One region of the Paenisporosarcina sp. FSL H8-0542 genome, then DNA from elsewhere that is predicted to be linked to it. Evidence: riboswitches for the same ligand, from Rfam matches in the RefSeq annotation. Region 1 holds a riboswitch; the other holds the start of a gene.
The links. A riboswitch is a leader RNA that binds a small molecule or an ion and turns the genes downstream of it on or off. The one in region 1 is predicted to bind lysine.
Positions count from the first base shown of each region.

Region 2: linked by a shared signal. The riboswitch ahead of MHH33_RS06865 (aspartate kinase) and the one ahead of MHH33_RS02010 (amino acid permease) in region 1 are both predicted to bind lysine.

Region 1 covers NZ_CP152050.1:378,605-386,137, reverse strand. The annotation lists gene asnB (asparagine synthase (glutamine-hydrolyzing)) at 1-1,195, shown strand, start outside; gene MHH33_RS02015 (MerR family transcriptional regulator) at 1,253-2,017, opposite strand; lysine riboswitch at 2,199-2,380, shown strand; gene MHH33_RS02010 (amino acid permease) at 2,486-3,886, shown strand; gene MHH33_RS02005 (hypothetical protein) at 3,908-4,075, opposite strand; gene MHH33_RS02000 (YjcZ family sporulation protein) at 4,490-4,654, opposite strand; gene MHH33_RS01995 (YebC/PmpR family DNA-binding transcriptional regulator) at 5,188-5,907, opposite strand; gene MHH33_RS01990 (hypothetical protein) at 6,090-6,254, opposite strand; partial or broken gene MHH33_RS01985 (MFS transporter) at 6,579-6,845, shown strand; gene MHH33_RS01980 (formate--tetrahydrofolate ligase) at 6,914-7,533, shown strand, end outside.
Region 2 covers NZ_CP152050.1:1,281,381-1,288,913, reverse strand. The annotation lists gene sdhA (succinate dehydrogenase flavoprotein subunit) at 1-1,361, opposite strand, end outside; gene MHH33_RS06880 (succinate dehydrogenase cytochrome b558 subunit) at 1,413-2,024, opposite strand; gene MHH33_RS06875 (YslB family protein) at 2,300-2,713, shown strand; gene MHH33_RS06870 (DnaJ family domain-containing protein) at 2,801-3,172, opposite strand; gene MHH33_RS06865 (aspartate kinase) at 3,232-4,455, opposite strand; lysine riboswitch at 4,559-4,738, opposite strand; gene uvrC (excinuclease ABC subunit UvrC) at 4,827-6,617, opposite strand; gene trxA (thioredoxin) at 6,716-7,030, opposite strand; gene MHH33_RS06850 (electron transfer flavoprotein subunit alpha/FixB family protein) at 7,381-7,533, opposite strand, start outside.

The sequences.
Region 1 (7,533 bases):
TCGAATTTGGCGCTACTGGAACGTCAAAAGTGAACATCACACAGATTCAGTGGATGAAACGGCAGAAAAAGTTCGTTTCCTCGTAACGGATGCCGTCGAACGTCAACTTGTATCAGACGTTCCACTCTGTTCCTTTTTATCAGGTGGGGTTGATTCCAGTGCCATTACGGCCATAGCAGCCAATCGTTACAAATTAGAAGCAAAAGGACCTCTTCATACTTATTCCATTGACTATGAAGACAATGCCAAGTTTTTTAAAGCGAATGAATTTCAGCCGAATGCCGACGGACCTTGGATTGATAAAGTCGTCAATACATTCGGAACCGTGCATCACTCTTCCATCATTACGCAAGATCAACTAATAGATTATCTGACTGAAGCTGTGCATGTCCGTGATTTACCTGGTATGGCGGATGTTGACTCTTCCTTGTTGTGGTTTTGCAGAGAAATAAAAGAGGATTTCACAGTTGGCTTGTCCGGGGAGTGCGCGGATGAAATTTTTGGTGGTTATCCATGGTTTCACAATGCAAATGATTTAAATGGCACTGGTTTTCCGTGGATGCGCTCCACAACCGAGCGAGTCTCCTTATTAAAAGATGATTGGCGCAAAAAACTCAAACTCGAAGATTACGCACGTCAGGCCTATGAACAGAGTGTTGCCGAAACTCCTCGTCTCGATGGCGAATCAAGTCTTGAAGCAAAACGGCGAGAAATGTTTTATCTGAACATGGTTTGGTTCATGACAACACTTCTTGATCGTAAAGACCGAATGAGTATGGGAGCTAGCTTGGAAGTGCGGGTACCATTTGCCGATCACCGGCTTGTCGAATATGCCTGGAATATTCCTTGGGAAATAAAAATGGCGGGAAATCGGGAAAAAGGTATCTTGCGAAAAGCATTAGAGGGCATGTTACCAGACGAAGTCCTTTACCGCAAAAAAAGCCCTTATCCTAAAACCCATAATCCGTATTACACCGACCGTGTCCAAGGCTGGCTGAAAGACATTCTGATTGACAAAAATTCGATTCTGCATGAACTATTTGACCGTGACCGGTTGAATGAATTGGTTGAGTCGAAAGGAACTGCATTCAAAGTTCCATGGTTTGGTCAATTGATGTCTGGGCCACAGCTTCTTGCCCATCTCGCTCAAATGCACGTTTGGTATAAAGATAACAATATTCAATTGATTGATTGATTATTTCAACGAAAGAAAGAGCAGATTGAAGTCGAATTGACTCAATCTGCTCTTTTGTTATGACTTCATACCGGTATAAATTTGAATGGCATCTCTGAAGAATGCAGCCGTTCCTGACTGTTCTTTATCATAGTAGGCAGTAAAGCGTTCATCATCCACATACATCTGCCCAAGTCCTGCATGTGCTTCCTTGCTATACTTTGGCCAATAGTACATAAGCCATTGTTTATGCAGTTCAGCGGCTTTTTGGGCTTTCTCACTTGCGGGATCTCCCGTCTTGAAAGCTTCCGCTAAAGTCATGGCAATTTCATTGGCAAGCTTTGTTACTTCATCATGTTGTGCCTGCGTCATGTTTTTTAATTTGCTATTTGATTGATTGACCGTGTCATCTCCATATTTCGCACGAATTTCTTTGCCGTATTGTTGTTCATTATCATCTACCATTTTTTGTTTGAAGCCTTCAAATTTCTCATCGTTCGTCATGGTACTTCTCCCTTCTGTTGAAGAAATCGTTTTTTCCACGTTGGCAATCAGTAGATCTAGTTGCTTTCGTTTGTCGAGGAGTTGTGAACGATGATCATTCAAGGCTTTCACACCATCAAATGAAGGATTGTTCACGATTTGTTTGATGTGTTCGAGACTCAAACCTAGTTCTCTATAAAACAAGATTTGCTGTAACTTATTGACTTCCGCTTGACCATATATCCGATATCCTGATGAATTGATTCTCGCCGGCTTGAGAAGATTCATCTCGTCATAGTATCGCAATGTGCGTGAACTGATTCCCGACATTTTCCCTAATTTTTGAACTGTGTATTCCATCTCGTCACCTCCTCTTGATTTCATCGTACACCTTGACGTTGCGTCAAGGTCAATTGGAAAATCTAAAAAACTTGCAATAAGCTGAACTTTCGTACACTACTATAGTAAATCATTTCAATTGACTAATCATTTAAACGTATCTATATTAGTACAGTGAATAAATATAGCCCTCATCAGCTTAAGATGAGGTAGAGATCGCGATAAATAATAGTTACTTGAAAGAAAGTCAGAGAACTGAACTTGCTGATTTCAAGCGAAAGGATTTTTCGCAGAAGCACTGATCGCTCTGATTACTGTTGCTGGGACTGGCACTGAATATGTGCAGAACTGTCAAAGTAATTGACCATGAAAACTATCTTTTTGTCTGATTCGGTTTTTGCACACCGTTTCTGAATGCGTTTTATGTATTTTTTTTTACAAATCATATTTTGGGGGTAGATAGAAGATGAACGAAAGGAGCATATGCTTATGAACACGAACAAAAAACTAGGTTTATGGATTTTAACTGCGTTAGTAGTTGGAAATATGGTGGGATCCGGCATTTTTATGCTCCCCCGCACATTGAGTGAAGTTGCAAGCCCTGCCGGTGTATTATCCGCTTGGTTGATTACGGGATTTGGAGTGTTGATGATTGCACTCGTGTTTGGCAATCTTGCATTGAGAAAACCAAATTTAACTGGTGGTCCACAGATTTATGCAAAGGAATTGTTTAAGCCGGGCAGTAACGCTTCCACGTTGTCAGGATTTATGTCTTCTTGGGGATATTGGATTGGTAATGTTGCTGGTAATGTTGCCATCATCACCACTTTTGCAGGTTATTTGTCCACGTTCTTCCCTATTTTAGTTAATCAGGCTGAACTGTTTACCATTGGTAACTTCACTTTAAAAATGGGGAATGCACTTACCTTTACAGTTTGTACATTATTGTTATGGGGTGTGCATTATATCATCCTAAACGGTCTAGAAAATGCCGGGAAGATAAATTTTGTTGCCACTGCCACGAAAGTAATTGGATTCATATTATTTATTGTAATTGGTCTATTTGCATTTCAAAAAGCGAACATTCTTCCTTTTGTAGCGCCGAGATATGATGAGCTTGGACAATCTATTGGTCTTTTGGGGCAAGTTAATGGTGCAGCAGTAGCAACTCTTTGGGCATTCGTTGGTGTTGAATCTGCCGTAGTATTTGCATCTCGTGCTAAAAAACCAATCGATGTTAAGCGTGCAACGACGATTGGACTACTTATTGCTCTTACCATTTATGTAGGGATCAGCACGCTAGTTTTAGGAATGTTAAGCCATGAAGCACTAATCGCTTCTGATAAACCACTTATCGATGCCATTTCAACTGTGTTGGGACCAGTCGGTGGAAAAATTCTTGCCGCCATCGGTCTGGTCAGTTTATTTGGTTCCACAATTGGTTGGGTTATGCTGAGTGCTGAAATTCCTTACCAGGCAGCTAAACAAGGTTTATTTCTCCCTTCATTCGCAAAAGTAAATAAGAATGGGATACCTGTCTTTTCTTTAGTCATCACTAATTTAGTTGCACAGGTGTTCATATTCTCCACGGTATCAAATACGATAGCAGCCGCCTTTGATTTCATCATTATCGTCGCAACGCTGTCATATTTAGTTCCTTATTTCATTTCTTCTGCTTTCCAGTTGAAGCTGGTCTTTACTGGTGAAACATATAAAAATGGAAGAGGTAGAATTACGGATGGGATTATAGGAGTTCTTGCTACCCTTTACTCCATTTGGGTTATTTATGCAGGTACAGCCGACCTCAAGACTTTTACATTTGGTGTAATCCTATTAGCCAGCGGGATTCTGTTTTACAGTCGAGTTAAAAAAGCAAACAACAACATTTAATACCCAAAACGCCCACTTCATCTATGAAATGAAGTGGGCGTTTTTATGTAAATAAGCTTCAATCATAGTCATACATCCTTCTTCCATTCCATCCTGAAGAAGTGCGTTGGCAACTTCGATAGCTTTCTTGCGGACAGACGTGTCCAGGTTTTTCAATGAATCCGGATAATCATTGTTGTTCCAAGGCATGCGAAAACCTCCTTTTTTTATGTAACTGTTCCCGTAGATCATTTAATCAAAACAACATATCCTGAAACTTTGCAAAAGGAATTTATATTTTTGTGCAACCTGGAATGCGATTCTGTCTACCTGGACACACAAACTATCTACCTGGAGGTATGCTATTTGAAAATACCCCAAACCCTTCGCCACTATGAATGGGAAATGTATTTTATACAACCTGGAATGCGACTCTGTCTACCTGGACACACAAACTGTCTACCTAGACCACATTCTGTTTCCCCAGAAGTAGCGAAGGTGGAGCAATATTCGAGTTTCATTAAAAAAGAGTGCTGTTTAGGCACTCCTTAAATCAGTCGGTATTTTTCAGGGGAAATTCGAGTGTATATAACCATCTTACTTGCGAGAGAATTTCCTATTTTACTAGCATTTTCTATGGTGGAAAGATGCACCGATGATAATTAGTAAAATGAAAAGAACTACAATTATTGCAAAAGTACTCCCGCCTCTACGAGAGCAGTGGTCGTATTGACCACCACATGGTCCATAGCCACCACATTGACCGTAACCGCCGCCGTAATAATCCATGATAAAGTCCCCCTTTCCTTCAAAGATTCTTATATGATATGAAGGGGATGATGAAGGACCTAGGGATTTAGCGGAGTAAATGAGCTTTTTTGTTTACTGAAATGATGATTCCTTTTACAATTTATAGGATATTCTTTGACAAAGACCATTGTGTGTGTAATAATAGTCAAGTTAACATGTAAGGTAACAATTAAGTTTTGAAATTCTGGCATCTACTCGATGTTTTTGATTAAACTTATTCACACTGGCGCGACTATAGGGTCGCAAGGACGTAAAAGAAGGTAGGGTTTACGTTGCTTAAGGAAGACACCCAGTGGACAAATGACCGCGGCACGGAAAGCAAGGAACACTTTCTTAGGAAATTATTCCCCGAATATTCGGGATGAAAAATTATCATTCAGACTTTATGTTATCTTATCTATATAAGGGACATGCCCAATCGGGTATGTCCCTTTTCCAATTTTAATTTGAAATCACAATAAAAGCCGCACCTACTGCCAGGTTCCCCTGGACTCGGTGCGGCTTTCTATTATTTATTCACCTAAATCCACGTTATGGTAGACTTGTTGAACGTCTTCTAGGTCTTCAATCGCATCAATCATTTTCTCGAATTGCGCTTGTGCATCTTGTTCAAGCGTGATGTCATTTTGTGCTAGCATCGTCAGTTCAGCAACTGTAAATTCAGTAATTCCTACGTTTTTGAATGCTTCTTGCACAGCATGGAACTGATCAGGCTCAGCATATACAATCACTGATTCCTCTTCTTCTAATACGTCACGTACATCAACGTCCGCTTCTACTAAAAGTTCAAATACTTCGTCTGCTGATTTGCCTTCAATACCAATGACAGCCGTTGCGTCAAACATGTAGGCAACCGATCCACTTACACCCATGTTCCCGCCATTTTTACCAAATGCCGCGCGTACATCCGAAGCTGTACGGTTTACGTTGTTCGTCAGTGTTTCAACGATAACCATCGATCCACTTGGACCAAAACCTTCATAACGAAGTTCATCGTAGTTTTCTTCCGAACCGCCTTTTGCCTTTTCAATCGCACGATCAATAATAGTTTTTGGCACACTGTACGTTTTCGCACGCTCAAGTACAACTTTAAGTGCACGGTTTGATTCTGGATCCGGCTCACCTTGTTTAGCTGCCACATAAATTTCGCGACCAAACTTTGCATAAATCCGACTTGTATTTGAATCCTTTGAAGCTTTCTTTTCTTTAATATTATTCCACTTACGTCCCATATCGTTTCACTCTCTTTCACGTATATGTATCTATATCATACTATTACTAAAATGACCGCTTATGCACTTGCTTACTGTTGCATTATACACCAAGAGACATAAAAGTTTCGAGTGAAATCTCATTCGGGTGACAACAGAAATGCCAACAAAAAAGCGAACCCCATCAGAGCCCGCCTTTTGTTTTAGAGACCTTCAGTACTGATACGTGGTTGTGTGACCACAGTCTCTGTATTTTCATTTTTTTCTTCCGATACATCATTTGAGGAAAGCTTTACATTCTTTTTCTCAGTTTCCTTATGTGTCATGATTCTTTCATCTTGTTTATCTTTGTTCTTTGGTTCAAACATAGGTACACCCCCTCAATATGTTTGTTTAGATATAGGTATACCCGCAATTCACTTTTATCACACCCTTCAAGTACTAGGGGAGATTTTTTCCCAAGGATCACAACCATTTTATTTTCACTCGGATGTAATCGCAAAAAGACGAATGTTTTTTAATTTTATTATTAAAATCGTTCGATTTTTAACTTAATATCCACTTGAATCCATGAATTTTGTAAGTTACTATTGTCAAATATAGATTTAAGGGAATCAATTTGCGAATTCCCATTCACACAAATATTATTACAATTGAAGCAGATCATGAAAACTAAAAATCGTTGGTTGATTGCATTATCCGCTATAGGGGACCTTTTTGGTACAAAACAGCTTGGTGCAATTCAAGGCTATATATTAACAGCTTGGGCTGCAGCAGGATTGGTAAGCCCGATAGTTGTATCATGGATTCGTGAAACAACCGGCAGTTACAAAGGTACGCTAATCGTATTCTCGCTTCTTTTTTTAGTCGCTTTAACCATTTCACTGTTATTTCGATTAGATATTCAAAAGCTTCGCCAATTAAATGCACAGCAACGAGATTTTGTTGTTAAATCGTAAGCAAAGGTAACTGAGAAAAAGTTTACTCATCAGGATCAATAAAAGGAACAAGGAAGGTTGGGAAATTCATGACATTTACAGACTTATCCATCGCAACGAATGCAACCATGTTACCAATCCAGGAAATCGCAGACAAAGCAGGGATTCCTAGAAAAGCACTTGAACTTTACGGCAATTTCAAAGCCAAAATTGACGTTTCTTCCCTGCCACCTGCAACGAAAAATGGAAAAGTTGTCTTAGTTACCGCCATCAGTCCGACGCCCGCAGGAGAAGGAAAATCAACCGTGACAGTAGGATTGGCTGACGCGTTCAACCAGTTGAATGAATCGGTCATTGTTGCATTGCGTGAACCGTCTTTAGGTCCTGTAATGGGTGTAAAAGGTGGTGCCACTGGTGGTGGATTTGCGCAAGTATTGCCAATGGAAGATATCAACCTACATTTTACGGGAGATATCCATGCCATCACGACTGCCAATAACGCATTATCCGCATTTATTGATAATCATTTACATCAAGGAAATGAATTGAATCTCGACCCACGAAGAATTGCATGGAAACGAGTGCTCGATATGAATGACCGTGCATTAAGACAAATTACCATTGGATTGGGCGGTCCTATGCAAGGAATCCCTAGACAAGATGGTTTCGATATCACTGTAGCTTCTGAAATCATGGCCGTTCTTTGCCT
Region 2 (7,533 bases), 900 kb from region 1:
TCTTTATGCAAGACATATGCATTTTCAGTACCGTCAAGAGACATAATTTCATCCCATTTTTGTTGCTCTGCAGCCGTGTGTGCATCAAAAATTGTTGATGGCATATCTTCAGCATGAGTTTTTAGTCCACTCATATATTTAACTGCGTTAGGACCTGCAACCATTCCGCCATAAATTGCAGAAAGTAATGAGTTTGCTCCAAGTCGGTTTGCGCCATGTTGAGAGTAATCACACTCACCTGCAGCAAATAAACCAGGAATAGTTGTCATTTGATCGTAGTCAACCCATAGTCCGCCCATTGAATAATGGACTGCTGGGAAGATTTTCATTGGAAGTTTACGGGGATCTTCACCTGTGAATTTCTCATAAATTTCAATGATTCCGCCAAGCTTGATATCCAATTCTTTCGGGTCTTTGTGTGAAAGATCCAAGAATACCATGTTTTCGCCGTTAACCCCAAGTTTTTGGTTAACACACACATCAAAAATTTCGCGAGTTGCGATATCACGAGGTACCAAGTTCCCGTAACTAGGATATTTTTCTTCAAGGAAGTACCAAGGTTTACCGTCTTTATATGTCCAAATACGTCCACCTTCACCACGCGCTGATTCGGACATTAAACGAAGTTTGTCATCTCCTGGAATCGCTGTAGGGTGAATTTGAATGAATTCGCCATTTGCGTAGGTTGCACCTTGTTGATAAACAATTGAAGCTGCAGAGCCTGTATTGATTATAGAGTTTGTTGATTTTCCAAAAATAATACCAGGACCACCTGTTGCCATGATGACAGCGTCACCACGGAAAGGACGGATTTCCATAGTTTTCAAGTTTTGAGCCATGATTCCGCGACAAACGCCGTCGTCATCTAAGATTGCACCTAGGAATTCCCAGTTTTCGTATTTCGTTACAAGACCGTCAACTTCGTAGCGACGTACTTGTTCATCAAGTGCATAAAGCAATTGTTGACCAGTTGTAGCGCCTGCGAAAGCTGTACGATGGAACATTGTTCCCCCGAAACGACGGAAATCTAATAACCCTTCAGGTGTACGGTTAAACATAACACCCATACGATCGAATAATCGAATGATTCCAGGTGCTGCTTCTGCCAATGCTTTTACTGGTGGTTGATTCGCAAGGAAATCCCCGCCGTATACTGTATCATCAAAGTGATTGTCAGTTGAATCGCCTTCACCTTTTGTATTTAATGCTCCGTTAATTCCGCCCTGAGCACACACTGAGTGTGAGCGTTTAACAGGAACTAATGAGAATAATTCTACTGTTGTTCCTTCTTCTGCTGCTTTCATTGTTGCCATTAAACCAGCTAGACCACCGCCGACAACAATCAATTTACTTTTTGCCATGATTCTTCTCACTCCTCTTTTTAATAGTAATCAAGCAATTTCAGAAACTTATTACACGAATGCAAGAAGTGCACGAACGCCGATTACTGTCAATGCTAAGAAGATACCGATCGTCACGTAAGTTGAAATTCGTTGTGACCTAGGTGATTGAGTGATACCCCAGCTTACCAAGAATGACCAAATACCGTTAGCTAAATGGAATGTTGCAGATACAACACCAACCACGTAGAATACAAACATTAATGGATTTGCTAATATATCAGCCATCATGTCAAAGTTAACTTCATCAGCACCAATTGCTTTTTGGAATCGTGTCTCGAATAAATGCCATGCGATAAACACGACTAGAATGACCCCGGTAATACGTTGCAAAACAAACATCCAGTTACGGAATGTACCATAACGCTGTGTGTTATTTTTCGCAGTAAAGGCTATGTACACACCATAGAACGCATGGAACATCAATGGAATGTAGATGACAAACCATTCTAAAAACAATACGAATGGTAAACTTTCCATGAAGTGAGATGCTTTGTTAAAAGCCTCTTCTCCTCTTGTAGCAAAATGGTTAACAACCAAATGCTGCGTCACGAACAATCCTACTGGAATGATTCCAAGTAAAGAATGTAAACGGCGCAAATAAAATTCACGATCTTTCGACAAGACTGTTACCCCCCTCAGTACTGAAAATAGGCAGACAAGATCAGACCTTCGTATGGAACGAAAGCAACATTGACTGCATATCTCATCATGGTACAATATTATGACATGTTTATTGTACTCCCATCATAAGGGAGCGTCAAGGCAAGGAAGCCCACTACATAAGGCAATTTAAATCAGGTAAATTCTCGGTGTTGTACTATTTTAACTACCTTGTCCATGAAAAATTCTTATATTAAAAAAGTTTGAAGGCAATTAAGCCAGAAAGCGGGATTCAGATGACAATGACAGAGACAAAAAAGGTACCCACTTTTGGTTACGAATTAATTCGAGATCATGTACTTTCGACAATTTTAGGGAAACACGAAGAAGATATTTTATATTGGGCCGGAAAAGATTTAGCCCGCAAGTTCCAGATGTTTTCCATGGAAGAAACGACATCTTTTTTTCAAGAAGCGGGCTGGGGCATTCTAACACTTGAACAAAGTACAAAAGATGAAGCATTTTATGTATTGACTGGAGAACCCGATGCCCTGCAGTTCGAGAAACGATGTTTCCGCCTGGAAGCAGGATTCCTGGCTCAGCAGCAACAAAAACTGGGTGGTTTTATGACAGAATGCTTTGAAGAAAAACAACTGAAGAAAAACTCCGTTCAATTCCATGTGAAATGGGATCTAAAAGAAAAAGTTTAAAGCTTCACTGACTCGATAGTAAAAATCGAGTTGAAGCTGAAAAGAAAGCGGGCAGTCACTTCCAAATGGAGTGTCTGCCCGCTTTTTTCAATCCCAATTCAATCTGTTATCCAATTGAGACTGATATTGTTTAAAAACATTACTATTTGTTTTGATTCCTTTTTGAGATAACATACGGTTCAATTGGGTGAGTCTTTGATTATATTGCTGTTCAAGTTCTGTTTTTTCGCGTTGTGTGGCTTTTTTCATTTGATGCTCTAAGTCACTCATTTCTTCTTTCACGAACTGAGCTTCTTCATCATGCCCTGAGTTTTTTAAAATGCGCATTACCATACGAATGTCTTCTGGATAATGGGCAAATTCATCCGGCGGTAACGGTTTCCCAGCTCCCGGCAAATTGTCAAACTGTCCATCACGTTGTGCTTTTTTAATTAAATCCTCCACGATATGCCAGTTCATTTATCTCACTGCCTCTCATGATGATTATGAAACTATTTTCATCATATCATGAAATGTTTTTATACTCGAACAACAGCTAATCCAAATTCATCATGCAATGCATTTGTGGCTTGTAGCATCGCACTTTCAGGTACAACAACCGAAACTTTAATTTCCGAAGTACTGACCATTTTCACGGGAATTCCTTCTTTGCGGAGGCGATCGAACATTTGTGCAGCAACCCCTGGATTTGAAACCATTCCTGACCCAACAATCGACACTTTGGCCAATCCAACTTCAAAATTGGTAGATTGGTATCCCAACTCCGTTTTTTTACTTTCCAAGACTTGAACAGTTTCTGCATAATCTTCTTTCTTAATGGAGAAAGAAACACTTGGCTGCACGCCTTCCATAATGCTTTGAACAATGATATCAACGTTTACATGATGTTTTGCAAGAGTAGTGAAAATTTTGGCTAGTGAGCCGTTAAAAGGCACTTCATAGCCTACCGTAACCCTTACAATTTCCGGTTCGAATGCGACACCACGCACTATCAAGTTTTTTTCCATAGTAGGTTCCTCCAATAATATGGTTCCTGTATCTTCACTTAAGCTAGAACGGACACTTAGTGGCATGCAATAATTTTTAGCGAATTCCACTGCCCTAGGATGCAAAACCCCAGCTCCTAAGTTAGCAAGTTCCAGCATTTCGTCATAGGATAGCTCCTGCAATTTTCTTGCCCCATCCACATATCGAGGGTCTGACGTATAGATGCCATCGACATCCGTGTAAATATCACACTGGTCCGCTCCTAGCGATGCTGCAATTGCAACCGCCGTCGTATCCGACCCACCACGTCCGAGTGTCGTAATTTCTCCATACGTATCCATCCCTTGGAATCCGGCTACAACAACCACTTTTCCATCCGTCAAAGCCTGCTCCATACGAACAGTATCTATATGTTCGATTCGAGCATTGCGATGAACGGATTCCGTTCCGATTCCTGCCTGCCATCCCGTAAACGAAACCGCATCTTGCCCCATATGTTGAAGTGCCATTGTCAACAAAGCAATTGTTACTTGTTCCCCTGTTGACAGCAACATGTCCATTTCACGTTTTGAAGGTTCTGCAGATAAATCCCCAGCTAGACTCATTAATTCATCTGTCGTTTTCCCCATCGCTGATACGACTACTACGATTTCATGGCCTTTTGCTGTTTCACCGATTATGCGTTTTGCGACATTACGGATCCGTTCAGTGTTGCCTACGGACGTACCACCAAATTTCATGACAATGCGACTCAATGTAAACTCTCCCTTATTTCCAAAGAAGCTAAAAAAGACAGCCTTATCTACGGGTAATCCGTGAAAAGCTGTCTCCATGCATGCACGTTCAAAAGAAGCGTCCATGTGAGATAGCCCTCCAGAATCGATTAGATTCTGACAATCCTGCATTTATTCAATGCAAAACCAGCACGACATCTGATACAGGATGTCGAACTTCGGCGAATTTCCCTTTCACTTTCCTTCAACGGATCTGTTCATCCTCGAGAAAGCTACTGTTGATTTCCGCGCCTCTATCACCACTTATTCGATGTTTGTTCAAAAGGAAGCGGATGCTCCTTATTGAACATACATCAGTGATTCAATTTCAGTGAGTCAAGAATATCATATACTCACTCTTTTGACAATGACTCATTTTGAAAATATTCAGACATGGATTCCGCGATTTGCAATGGCAAACCTGATTGTTTCAGCTCTTCCACTGATGCTTCTTTGATTCGTTTTACAGAGCCAAAGTGCTTCAACAACATTTTTTTGCGTTTAGGACCGATTCCTTCAAACCCATCCAAAGCGGAAGCAATCGTCTGTTTCCCACGCTGTTGCCGATGGAATGTAATCGCAAATCGATGCACTTCGTCCTGAATCCGTTGTAGCAAATAAAACCCCTCACTTGTTCGTTTCAAGGGAATGATCTGTGGGGGTTCCCCATATAACAACGAAGATGTCTGGTGCTTCGCATCCTTGGCTAATCCTGCAATCGGAATAGACAAACCGAGTTCATCTTCAATCACTTCACGGGCGATTTCCATTTGCCCTTTCCCACCATCAATGACAATTAAATCGGGGAGAGGCAATTCATCCTTCAGCACACGAGTATAACGTCTACGAATGACTTCACGCATGGCTCCGTAATCATCATGACGGGCAGCTGTTTTCGTTTTGTATTTTCGATAGTCCTTTTTATTCGGTCTTCCATCAATAAACGATACCATTGCTGAGACGGCATCTGCTCCATAAATATGTGAATTATCGAATGCCTCAATTCGAAGAGGAGGCGCAATATCCATTGCAATCCCCAGTTCTTCCACTGCACCAATCGTTCGTTGTTCCTGTCGGTCTAGGAGCTGGAATTTTTCACGGATAGCGATTTCTGCATTCTTCGTCGCCAGATCAATCATTTGTTTTTTCTGCCCACGACTCGGAGAAGCCACTTTTACTTCAAGAAGCTGGCTTGCCAGTTGCAAATCCACCGCACTTGGCAAATATACTTCTTTTGGCTTGATATGATTCGGTTTATCATAAAACTGACCGAGGAACGTCAGGAATTCATCTTCTGGATCTTGATATAACGGGAATAATGAAACATCTCGCTCGATTAACTTCCCTTGGCGTACAAAGAATACTTGCACACACATCCAGCCCTTATCGATGGCATAACCAAAAATATCACGGTCGGTAAAATCATTGGTCGTCATTTTTTGTTTTTCCATGACCGTTTCAATATGTGTGATTTGATCACGGTATTCTTTTGCTCTTTCAAACTCTAAGTTCTCTGCTGCCGATGACATTTTTTCCGTCAATTCTTGTTTGACTTGCTGATAGCCACCGTTTAAGAACCGTGTGATTTCATCAATAATTTTTCTGTATGCGTCTTGCTCGATTGTTTTAACGCAAGGAGCTAAACACTGGCCCAAATGATAATACAAACAAACCCGATCTGGTAATGTCGGACATTTGCGTAACGGGTATAAACGATCCAGTAATTTTTTCGTTTCACTCGCCGCATATGCGTTTGGATAAGGACCAAAATATTTCCCTTTATCCTTTTTAACGATTCTGGTTGTAATTAATTTCGGATGATTTTCACCTGTTATTTTTATATAAGGATACGTTTTATCATCTTTGAGCATGATGTTATATTTCGGATCATGCTTCTTGATTAAATTCAATTCCAGAATGAGAGCTTCAATATCTGAAGATGTTACGATGTACTCAAAATCTTCAATTTCCTGGACGAGTCTCTGTGTTTTTCCATCATGACTCCCCGTAAAATAAGAACGCACACGATTTTTCAACACTTTGGCTTTGCCCACATAAATAATAGTGCTTTGGCGATCTTTCATTAAGTAAACACCTGGTTGATCAGGTAAAATCGCACATTTCTGTTGAATTAAATCATTCATCATTTTCATCACCTGTTTAAAAAAACCGGGTGCCCATGGGTACCCGGTTTTAATAATATTTCTTTTACAATATAAGACTAGAACGTCAATTGAAAAGATTATGCGTGTTTGTTTACTAATTCAACCAAAGCTTCTTTCGGGTTGAATCCAACTACTTTATCGACAGGTTGCCCGTCTTTGAAAAGTACCAATGTCGGAATTGACATAATCCCGAAGTTGCTAGCTGTTTCTTGGTTTTCATCTACATCAACTTTTACGATTTTTACTTTGCCACTCATCTCAGCATCTAATTCTTCAAGAACTGGAGCGATCATTTTACATGGTCCACACCAAGGTGCCCAAAAATCGACTAAAACTAAGCCGTCTGAAATTTCACTTGAAAAGCTTTGATCTGTTCCGTGTACAATTGCCATATTAAAACATCCTCCTCTAAATACAAACTCTAAACGTAGTATAGCATGTGGTAAATAGTGCTTCTACTTTTTTGCTCAACCTTTTAATAGCTAAAAATGAACATAATAATTACTGCTCATTCTTTGGAGAAACTTTTTGAAAATGAGAGCTACTTTCAAGATTTTGGAGCAACTAACCAATTCCGTCCTAATTTGAACGAGAGATGATACTTGCAAGTTCGTTCGCGGAAAGGGAACCGCTTCTCGCTCTCTAAATGCCAGTCCCTATGCACTCTCTCGTCTTCTAGTATTCTTTTTTATTGCTAAAACAAAACTCCGCAAGCTTTCGCTTCGCGGAGTCGTAATTAATATTAGTTAGCTTTCATTTTCTTGAATTCTTCAGTCAACATTGGAATGACCTCGAACAAGTCACCAACAATACCATAGTCAGCTACTTTGAAAATGTTTGCTTCAGGATCTTTATTGATTGCAACAATGATTTTCGAGTTTGACATACCAGCTAA